Regions from separate parts of the Thalassospira lucentensis genome, predicted to be linked through region 2. Evidence: riboswitches for the same ligand, from Rfam matches in the RefSeq annotation. Region 2 holds a riboswitch; each other region holds the start of a gene.
What was found. A riboswitch is a leader RNA that binds a small molecule or an ion and turns the genes downstream of it on or off. The one in region 2 is predicted to bind cobalamin.
Positions count from the first base shown of each region.

Region 1: it holds a riboswitch for cobalamin, as region 2 does, so the genes downstream of both, R1T41_RS11640 (ABC transporter substrate-binding protein) here and R1T41_RS12775 (ribonucleoside-diphosphate reductase subunit alpha) in region 2, are expected to answer to the same signal.
Region 3: it holds a riboswitch for cobalamin, as region 2 does, so the genes downstream of both, cobU (bifunctional adenosylcobinamide kinase/adenosylcobinamide-phosphate guanylyltransferase) here and R1T41_RS12775 (ribonucleoside-diphosphate reductase subunit alpha) in region 2, are expected to answer to the same signal.
Region 4: it holds a riboswitch for cobalamin, as region 2 does, so the genes downstream of both, R1T41_RS14150 (CbtB domain-containing protein) here and R1T41_RS12775 (ribonucleoside-diphosphate reductase subunit alpha) in region 2, are expected to answer to the same signal.

Region 1 covers NZ_CP136684.1:2,397,175-2,399,371, reverse strand. Annotated here, with positions in the region: gene R1T41_RS11640 (ABC transporter substrate-binding protein) at 1-789, opposite strand, end outside; cobalamin riboswitch at 1,000-1,197, opposite strand; gene R1T41_RS11635 (AraC family transcriptional regulator) at 1,266-2,183, opposite strand.
Region 2 covers NZ_CP136684.1:2,636,573-2,638,769, reverse strand. Annotated here, with positions in the region: gene R1T41_RS12780 (TIGR00730 family Rossman fold protein) at 108-692, shown strand; cobalamin riboswitch at 813-1,031, shown strand; gene R1T41_RS12775 (ribonucleoside-diphosphate reductase subunit alpha) at 1,139-2,197, shown strand, end outside.
Region 3 covers NZ_CP136684.1:1,672,334-1,674,530, reverse strand. Annotated here, with positions in the region: gene cobW (cobalamin biosynthesis protein CobW) at 1-684, opposite strand, end outside; gene cobU (bifunctional adenosylcobinamide kinase/adenosylcobinamide-phosphate guanylyltransferase) at 717-1,256, opposite strand; cobalamin riboswitch at 1,316-1,527, opposite strand; gene R1T41_RS08325 (hypothetical protein) at 1,587-1,793, shown strand; gene R1T41_RS08320 (hypothetical protein) at 1,853-2,197, shown strand, end outside.
Region 4 covers NZ_CP136684.1:2,929,303-2,931,499, forward strand. Annotated here, with positions in the region: gene R1T41_RS14135 (hypothetical protein) at 1-25, opposite strand, end outside; gene R1T41_RS14140 (hypothetical protein) at 141-404, opposite strand; gene R1T41_RS14145 (ArsR/SmtB family transcription factor) at 538-999, shown strand; cobalamin riboswitch at 1,092-1,308, shown strand; gene R1T41_RS14150 (CbtB domain-containing protein) at 1,340-1,513, shown strand; gene R1T41_RS14155 (CbtA family protein) at 1,517-2,197, shown strand, end outside.

The sequences.
Region 1 (2,197 bases), 240 kb from region 2:
CCCGACTGTGGGCCATTCATCGTCACTGTCGATAACATTGTCGACACCAAGGATCGACATGACATAGGCCGGCGCACCTTTCTGACCGGCAACAAACGGATCAACATCGATTTCAGCACTGGAGAACCAGAACAGGGCCGAAATGCCCTTGCCGTTGACGGCGGCGACTTTTTCACGTGCGGCTTTTTCGCGGGCTTTGAAATCGGCAATCAGTTCGGCGCCACGTTCCTCGACATCGAAGATTTTCGAAAGGTCATCTATCCCCTGATAGATCTGATCCATCGAAAAGGCATCGATTCGGGTTCCGTCGCCGCCCGTGGTGTTGTCCTTGCCCATGCAATCAGCCGGTGCGGTATAGACCGGGATTGAAAGTTCGGCAAACTGGTCAATCGTTCCGACCTTGCCATTCGGGCCGATATGCCATTGGAACTGGGTTGTGACCAAATCGGGTTTCTGGCCGACCACACTTTCAAAGCTGGGATCGTTATCTGCCAGACGCGGAATGGTGGCGTTAACGTCGCGAAACTGTTCCTGTACCGGCCCAAGCCATACGGCCGTTCCAACCACCCTGTCGGCCAGCCCCAGAAGATAAAGCAGTTCGGTGCTGCTTTGGCCCAGCGATACGACACGGTTCGGGGCCTGATCAAAGGTCAGAGTCCGACCACAATTTTCCAGTGTAAGCGGATATTCCGTCGCAGATGCGTATTGCGCGAAAGAAGCCAGCCCTGCAGCAAACACCCCGACTGCAAGAACCCGTTTGTTAAGTTCGATCACTTTGCGTCCTTTCATGGATATACCGATCCGGAATTTCATTCCCGATCAGGCATATCAAACCAATAAATGTTATGTTATAACATAACATCAAAGTTACTATGGTCAAGAGACTGGCAAAGGTGCTGAAAAATGGCGGGAAATGTCAGAACCCGAAAGCAGGCATAACGCATTGCAACCTGCGTGAGACGGTGACATGTACCGACATCCTCCGGGGCACCCCGCCCGGTCCGTCGTCGTCATGTCAGCAGGTCTCCTGGCTCGCGGGTCGCTGTGCTTTTCTGCCTTCCCGGGAAATATCCCAGTGGCTTTCAGAAGAAAAACACTCACCGCCTACAGTTGCGGGGGCAGCTTCGGTTAACCGTCCAGACGAACGGCTTCGAATTCCCTTTATCCTTGTCGGATACTGACATCAATTGATGTCACATAGTCACACAGACCCGTCAAGAGAATTGCAAACCGGTCGCAATCATCAAGGGTCAGGACCTGGTTTCCTAATAGGCGTTCGCTGCCGCCGTACCATCCCCGCCCAGTCGTCCAAGGATGGCCGATACATCACGCATGGGCGGTGCGCCAAACATGCGGGCATATTCGCGACTGAACTGTGATGCGCTTTCATATCCGACTTCATAGGCCGCGGTCGCCGCATCCTTCATTTCCGTCAGCATCATCTGGCGCGCCATCGTCAGGCGAAGGCGTTTCTGATACTGAAGCGGGCTCATGGATGTTACCTGCTTGAAATGATGATGGAAGGAGGACGGGCTCATATTTGCCTGTGCAGCAAGATCATCGACCCGCAGTGGTGCTGCAAAATCGTCCTTCATCAGACGGATGATCTTGGAAATGCGCTGCATGTTGCTGCCGCCCATTCCGATTTGTGCAATCCGGGCCCCCTGAAGGCCGCGCAACAGGCGATAATGCACTTCGCGCAGAAGCATCGGCGCCATCACCGAAATATCGTCTTTCTGATCGCACAGGCTCAACAGGCGCATCACGGCGTCCAGCAAGGTATCGCTGGCATCATCGACATGAAGCCCGCAATCGCTTTCGGATGCGGATCCGATCTGAAGATCGATCTGGGTTACAAGGTCACTTAGCATCTGGCCGTCAAGTTCAATCGACAAACTGCGATACGGAAGGGCTGCACTGGCATTTGTCACACACCCGACAATGGGCAGGTCAACCGACGCCACCAGATACTTTCCGGGCGCGTAACTGAAAACCGCCTCGCCCAGAGTGACCTCTTTAGCACCTGACGCGATAATACAAAGGCATGGCTTATAGATTGTCGGGACTTTCATCGATGGCCCGGTCGCGCGATACAGGTGCATCGCACTCACCGGCGTCTGGGCAACGCCTTCTCCTTCGCAGTATTTGTCAATCAGTTCAGACATCTCTTCGAATACAGACATCACCAAACTCCTTT
Region 2 (2,197 bases):
TATGCTTGCCCCCTAGACGGGCCACATCGCCGGTCGGTACGGCGCGTTGCATACGTCGTGACCGGGCGAAAGTTACCTGCGAGATAACAACAAAGAGGCAGGTTGCCATGACAAGAGTAAAATCGATCTGTGTTTTTTGCGGCGCTTCGAACGGCAAAAACCCCCAGCACATGGAAAACGCGATTGCATTTGGCAAAATGATGGCCGAACGCGGTATTGCGCTGGTTTATGGCGGCGGGCGCATCGGCCTCATGGGGGCGGTTGCCGACGCGGTGATGAAAAACGGCGGCAAGGTCATCGGCATCATCCCCGCTCATCTTGACGATATCGAAGTCGGTCATAAGGGCCTGACCGAACTGATCGTCTGCAAATCGATGTATGAGCGCAAGGTCGAGATGTTCAAGCGTTCGGACGCCTTTGTCACGCTTGCTGGCGGCCTTGGCAGCCTTGACGAAGCGTTCGAGGCACTGACCCTTCGCCAGCTTGGCATACATGACAAGCCGCTGGTATTCCTCAATGCGCTGGGATACTGGGACAAATGCCTTGATATGATTGATGGCATCATCGAGGACGGCTTTGCACGTGAGAGCAACCGCAACTTGTTTACGGTTGCCGAAACCCTTGATCAGGTTTTCGAACAGCTTGAAGCCGAACCCGCCCCGAAATTCGACCCGCGCGAAAAGCTTCTGTGATCTTTTGAATGTCCTTGGCCAGCGTTACAACCCGGTCTGGCCAAGGATTCATTCTTGATCGGGCATTCCTCCCGACCCTGTCAACAAAACATATATGTTGACGCCAAGCGCCAATTACCCCCAACATATAGACATCATGGTCCTTCGAGACTTCTCGAAGGCTAAGAGGGAATACGGTGCGCCGCAGATTTCTGCGGCAATGCCGGAGCTGCCCCCGCAACTGTAAGCGGTGAGCTGGCATCCACAAATGGTCACTGAAGCGATTTTGCGCTTCGGGAAGGCCGGATGACAGCGCCATAACCGCAAGCCAGGAGACCTGCCGTGGTTGATGTTTTACGTTCTCGGGCGGGGTGCCCCGGTGGAACGCTTGCGACCCGGCAGTTTTTTTGCCACAGATTTCAGCATGCGTCCGCTTGGCCTTTGCCCCCAACTATTTGGGGTTAAAGATGTCTCTTACTCTCGAAGCGGAGCGCCATAACGCTTCCGATACTGTCGTTTCCCAATCTGCCTCCAAACAGGCAAATGCCTCATCGGGCGGCCATCAGGTCATCCGACGCAACGGATCCGTGACCGACTTCAACCCGGCAAAAATCAAGAATGCCCTGACAAAAGCGTTTCTGGCGGCCGAAGGCGAAACCGCATCCGGATCACACCGGGTTCATGACATTGTCGATGCCATGACAGAACAGGTTACATCGGTACTTCTGCGCCGTGCGGTCCCCGGCCATACACTTCAGATCGAAGATATTCAGGATCAGGTTGAACTGGCTCTGATGCGCAGCGAGCATCACAAGGTCGCACGCGCCTATGTTCTGTATCGTGAAGACCGCGCGCGCGAACGCGCCAAACTTGATTCCCGCAAGAAAAAGAAGAAAACCGACCAACCCAAGCTAAATGTCAAACAGGCCGATGGCACAATTGTTCCGCTCGACTTTGACCGTTTGGCAACTGTGATCGACGAGGCATGCAGCAACCTTGACGGTGTTTCCCCCGATCCGGTTTTCGAAGAGACCAAACGCAATCTGTATGACGGAGTTTCAACCGCGGAACTGGCCCTAGCCCCGATCATGGCGGCACGTACCTTTGTCGAACGCGAACCGAATTACGCCTTTGTCAGTGCACGGCTGTTGCTAGATAAGTTGCGGTTCGAGGCACTCAGTTTCATCACCGGCCGCCCGGATCAGGCAACACAGGCCGAGATGAAGGATCGTTACGCGACTTATTTCCCCGTCGCCCTCAAGGCCGGGATTAAAGCCGACCTGATCGACCCGGAACTGGCAAGGTTCGATCTGAAAAAAATCAGTGCCGCAATCAAACCGGAACGCGACCTGAATTTCCAGTATCTGGGATTGCAGACACTTTATGACCGCTATTTCCTGCATATCAAGGGCACCCGTTTCGAATTGCCGCAGGCCTTTTTCATGCGGGTTGCGATGGGCCTTGCGATCCGCGAAGTCGACCGCGAAGCCAAGGCGATCGAATTTTACAATCAGCTTTCAAGCTTT
Region 3 (2,197 bases), 960 kb from region 2:
AAGGCCCAGCAACACAGCATTTTCGACCTTTGAGTGCGCGGTTGCGATAATCTTGACGGACGGACGTTTCAGCTCGGCCCGGACATCTGCCTCGACCTTGGCAATTTCGGCCTCGCTCAGCAGATCGGTTTTGTTCAGAACCACCATATCCGCACAATGGAGCTGTTCTTCAAACAGCTCCTCAAGCGGGCTTTCGTGATCCAGATTGTCGTCCGCTTCGCGCTGCGCCTGAACCGCGTGATGATCATGGGCAAACAGCCCGTCACGCAACGCCGCCCCATCCAGAACGGCAACAACACCATCCACCGTGACGCGCGACCGGATTTCCGGCCAGTTAAACGCCTTGACCAACGGTTTTGGCAATGCCAGCCCGGATGTTTCGATCACGATATGATCTGGCGGTGTATCACGATCAATCAGGCCCTTGATGGTTGGCAGGAAATCATCGGCCACCGTGCAGCAGATGCACCCGTTTGCCAGTTCGACAACATCATCCTCGGCACAACCCGATATGCCACATCCATTAATAACCTCGCGGTCGACACCCAGATCACCAAACTCGTTGATGATCAGCGCAATCCGCTTACCCCCGGCATTTTCCAGCATATTGCGGATCATCGTGGTTTTGCCTGCACCAAGAAAACCGGTGATCACTGTTGCCGGGATTTTTCCAAGCTGTGCCATGTTCAATTGTCCTTAAATCCATAAATTCTGTTCTATTTAACTGCCATCGGAATGCCGGCAACCACAAGCGTCACCTGATCGGCAAGTTCGGCAATTCGCTGATGCAATCGTCCTGCGTGATCCCGAAAGCTGCGCGCCATGGTATTTTCCGGCACAATCCCGAAGCCGACCTCGTTCGACACCAGAAGAACCGGAATGTCCAGCCCGGGAAGGATGTCGCATAATCGGTCAAATTCGGCCTCGATATCGCGATCTTCCAGCATCAGATTGGTCAGCCAAAGCGTCAGGCAATCGACCAATACCGGTTTGCTGCCATCACTACTGCAGGCAGACAGGACCGTGCAAAGATCAAGCGGTTCCTCGATCGTTTGCCACATCTCGCCGCGCGATGATTTGTGAAGTTCGATACGGTTTGCCATTTCGTCGTCCCACGCACGACCGGTCGCGATATAAATACCGCCGCCTGCATGGTTGATCCGGTTTTCGGCAAACCGGCTTTTGCCCGATCTGGCACCGCCAAGGATCAGATGGATCCCGGCAAGCTGGCTGTTTTCAGCCATATTCTGGGTCATACCCGTTTTCCTTCGCTTTGACCTCCCACCGAGGCCCGATTGCGTCACCCCATATCCTTGCGAACAGGGATACCGATGGCTGGTTTCCTGGCTGCGGGCATGAAAGCAATCCGCCTTCCCGGCATGTTGGCTACGCATCAACGTTACCGGTGGCTGGTGACATCACATCACCCGGGTCACCCAACCCGTTACAGTTGCGGGGGCAGCACCGGCATCACACCGGTTTCCCATCACCAAACGGCAGCGCCGAACCTAGCAGCTTTACCCCTATGACCAAAGCCCAAACTCCGACCTAGCCATAAGGTCAGTATTTGTAAGAATTGACTGCTTGTGAGCGGTTATTCTTTAGGAGAACATAATTTTATCACGTTGGAATCAGAGCTGCCAAAAGCCGCCAGCGTGATCGCCGGACATTACAAAACAAACAAAGTCCGGATGCCGGAACTGCAAAAGGTTTCGGGCCAACTCTTGGGGTTAATTGGAAATTTGCTGATCAAATGGCAATTCATGAACAAATTCAACGAATTCGGAAGCTGAAATCAACAACCTGGCAAACCGTATCACGCGAAGACATGTGGCGCGGGCTGCTTGATAGATTGAACTATAACGATCAATCCTTTCCCGAATTCCTGCAACATCATGCCGTGAATGGTGAAATATCATTGGCGCGTCGTGATGTTCGAAACATTTATGCCAGCCGTCCGACCTGTGGTGTTGTCGCGACCATTATCTGGTCGCATGCGCGTGGCATTCGCGTAAATGCGCTTTCGCTTCTGGTCCGTGACCTGACCAAACTCGTGGAACTGTTCGAAAATGACGATTTCGACGAGGATCAAATGTCACAGCTTCTGGGTCAGCCGGGGATATCCATCCCAACCGCCAGCAAAATGCTTTCAGCCTGTGGCAAGAAATACAAGGGCAAACCAGCGGCCATCATCGAC
Region 4 (2,197 bases), 290 kb from region 2:
GCTCCGGAATGGGGCGGGCTGTCATGGGAGCCTCCTTTTGCTTTTCCAGACAGGTTCAATCTGGCGTGTAATCGTGTCATCGATTTGCAATGAAAAGGCGATTTTGGGGCATTTTAACCACAAGGCATAAAATCCCGGGCTTACTTGCCCGTCATGTCGTTCCACGCCTTTTCAAGCTTTGCGGTTGCCTTGTGGAACTGCTCTGCAGTGGTATTGCTTGCCGCATCACCTTCGGCCTTAAGCTTTTCCCATGCCTCGTTCATCTCGTTATATGGGCCGGTAATCTCTTTGGGCAGATTTCCGACCTGCATGTCGTTTTTCGCGCAGTAACCGGCCACATTCCGTTCCCAACTGTCACGGGACTGGCGCAGATTGAAAATGTCGAGTGCTGTTTGCTCTTGCATCGGTGCGTCTCCTTGCTCTGGTTGGCACTTTCGATGGTGGGTCATACCTGTAACGTTCCCTGCGGGGCGGAGTTCCATGCGCGCAAACATCAAGTCCCCTTGCCAAGTGAAGCTGGGCATGGAAAATAGGGGGATGTCACAAAGCAAAACCAAATCCCGCAAGGTCGAAATTGCCTCGGCGCGTCCCGTGATCGCCGGGGCTGAAAACGGCAACGACTGTCAGGAATGCGATACCGCCGCACGTCTTGGCCTTTCCACCGAACAGGGCGAAGCCGTAACGCGTGATGCGTCGCGTGCGACCGGGCATAACCTGTCGCTGCCCGATATCGAGGCGGCGGCAAAAATCTTTGCGCTTCTGGGGGATGCCGGGCGGCTGCAGCTTGTTCTGCGTTGCATGGAAAAACCGCAAACCGTCGGCGAACTGGCCGAGGCATCGGGCATGTCGCAATCCCTGACCAGCCATCACCTGCGTCAGTTGCGCGATCAGCGCATTTTGGCATCGGAACGAAACGGGCGTCATATCTTCTATCAGATTGATGACGAACATATTTCCCGTGTTGTTCGTGATGTCTTTGCCCATGTGACCCACGACTGAAATACGTCTTTTGCGTTGTCGTGAAATTGCCACATTCGACGAATGAACCCGCGTCGCGTCCGGTTTTCACATTGCGCTTGCGGGGAATTACCGTCATAAACGAACTGCTTGGTTTTTACCTGTCTGCTCGGGGCAGGTAAACGAAGAGGGAATTTGGAAGACCGTTTATTTTGGGCGGTCAAAGCCAAAGCCGCCCCCGCGACTGTATGCGGAAAGTGCCCGCCATCACGCCACTTGCGAAAGCAGGGAAGGTCGGCGACGCATGATGACCCGCAAGCCAGGAGACCTGCCAGGCATGGACCCGAACCGACTGTCGGGTGTGACAGCATAGGAGAAGTTTATGACCACGCAGACCGCGGCATTTGCCGCTTCAAAAAAATCGGTTCTTCTGCCGATCATCGTTTGTGCCGTTTTTGGCCTCGCGATCATCTTTGTGACCGGCCATGTTCAGGCTGAATTGTTGCACGATGCGGCACATGATGTGCGCCATGCAACCGGCTTTCCGTGTCACTGAGCCATGATGTCACGCATTTTCACCAGCGCATTGTTCGCTGGTGCTGCAGCAGGTCTTATTGCGGCCCTGCTTCAGCTTTATTTTGTGCAACCGGTTCTGTTGCATGCGGAGCTTTATGAAACCGGCGAGCTGGTTCATTTCGGTGGTGCTGCGGTTAGTGCACATCAGGATGTCGGCGGCATTGATCATGTCCGCGACGGGTTAAGCGTCCTGTTCACCATGCTGGTCTATACCGGATATGCGCTTATTCTGGTTGCGGCCATGGCGCTGGCTGAAAGCCGCGGTCACGAGGTCGCTGGTCGTCAGGGTATTATCTGGGGCATTGCCGGGTTCTTTATCGTTCATTTTGCACCGGGCTTTACCCTTGCACCTGAAGTACCCGGTGTTGCAGCCGCAGACGTTTATGCACGGCAAGTCTGGTGGTTTGCCACCGTCGGGACGGCGGCAATTGCCGTCTGGCTGATTGCATTTGGTCGCAATTGGGTTTCATGGGGGATTGCCGCAGTTCTGCTGCTTGCCCCCCACGTCATCGGCGCGCCGGAGCCTGATACCTTTACCGGACCGGTACCGACTGAAATCGGGGCGCTTTTTGCTGCCCGTGCATTTGGTGTCGGTCTTGCTGCCTGGGTGCTGGTTGGCCTGTTTGCCGGATATTTCTGGCAACGCGAAGGACAACGGGCCGCA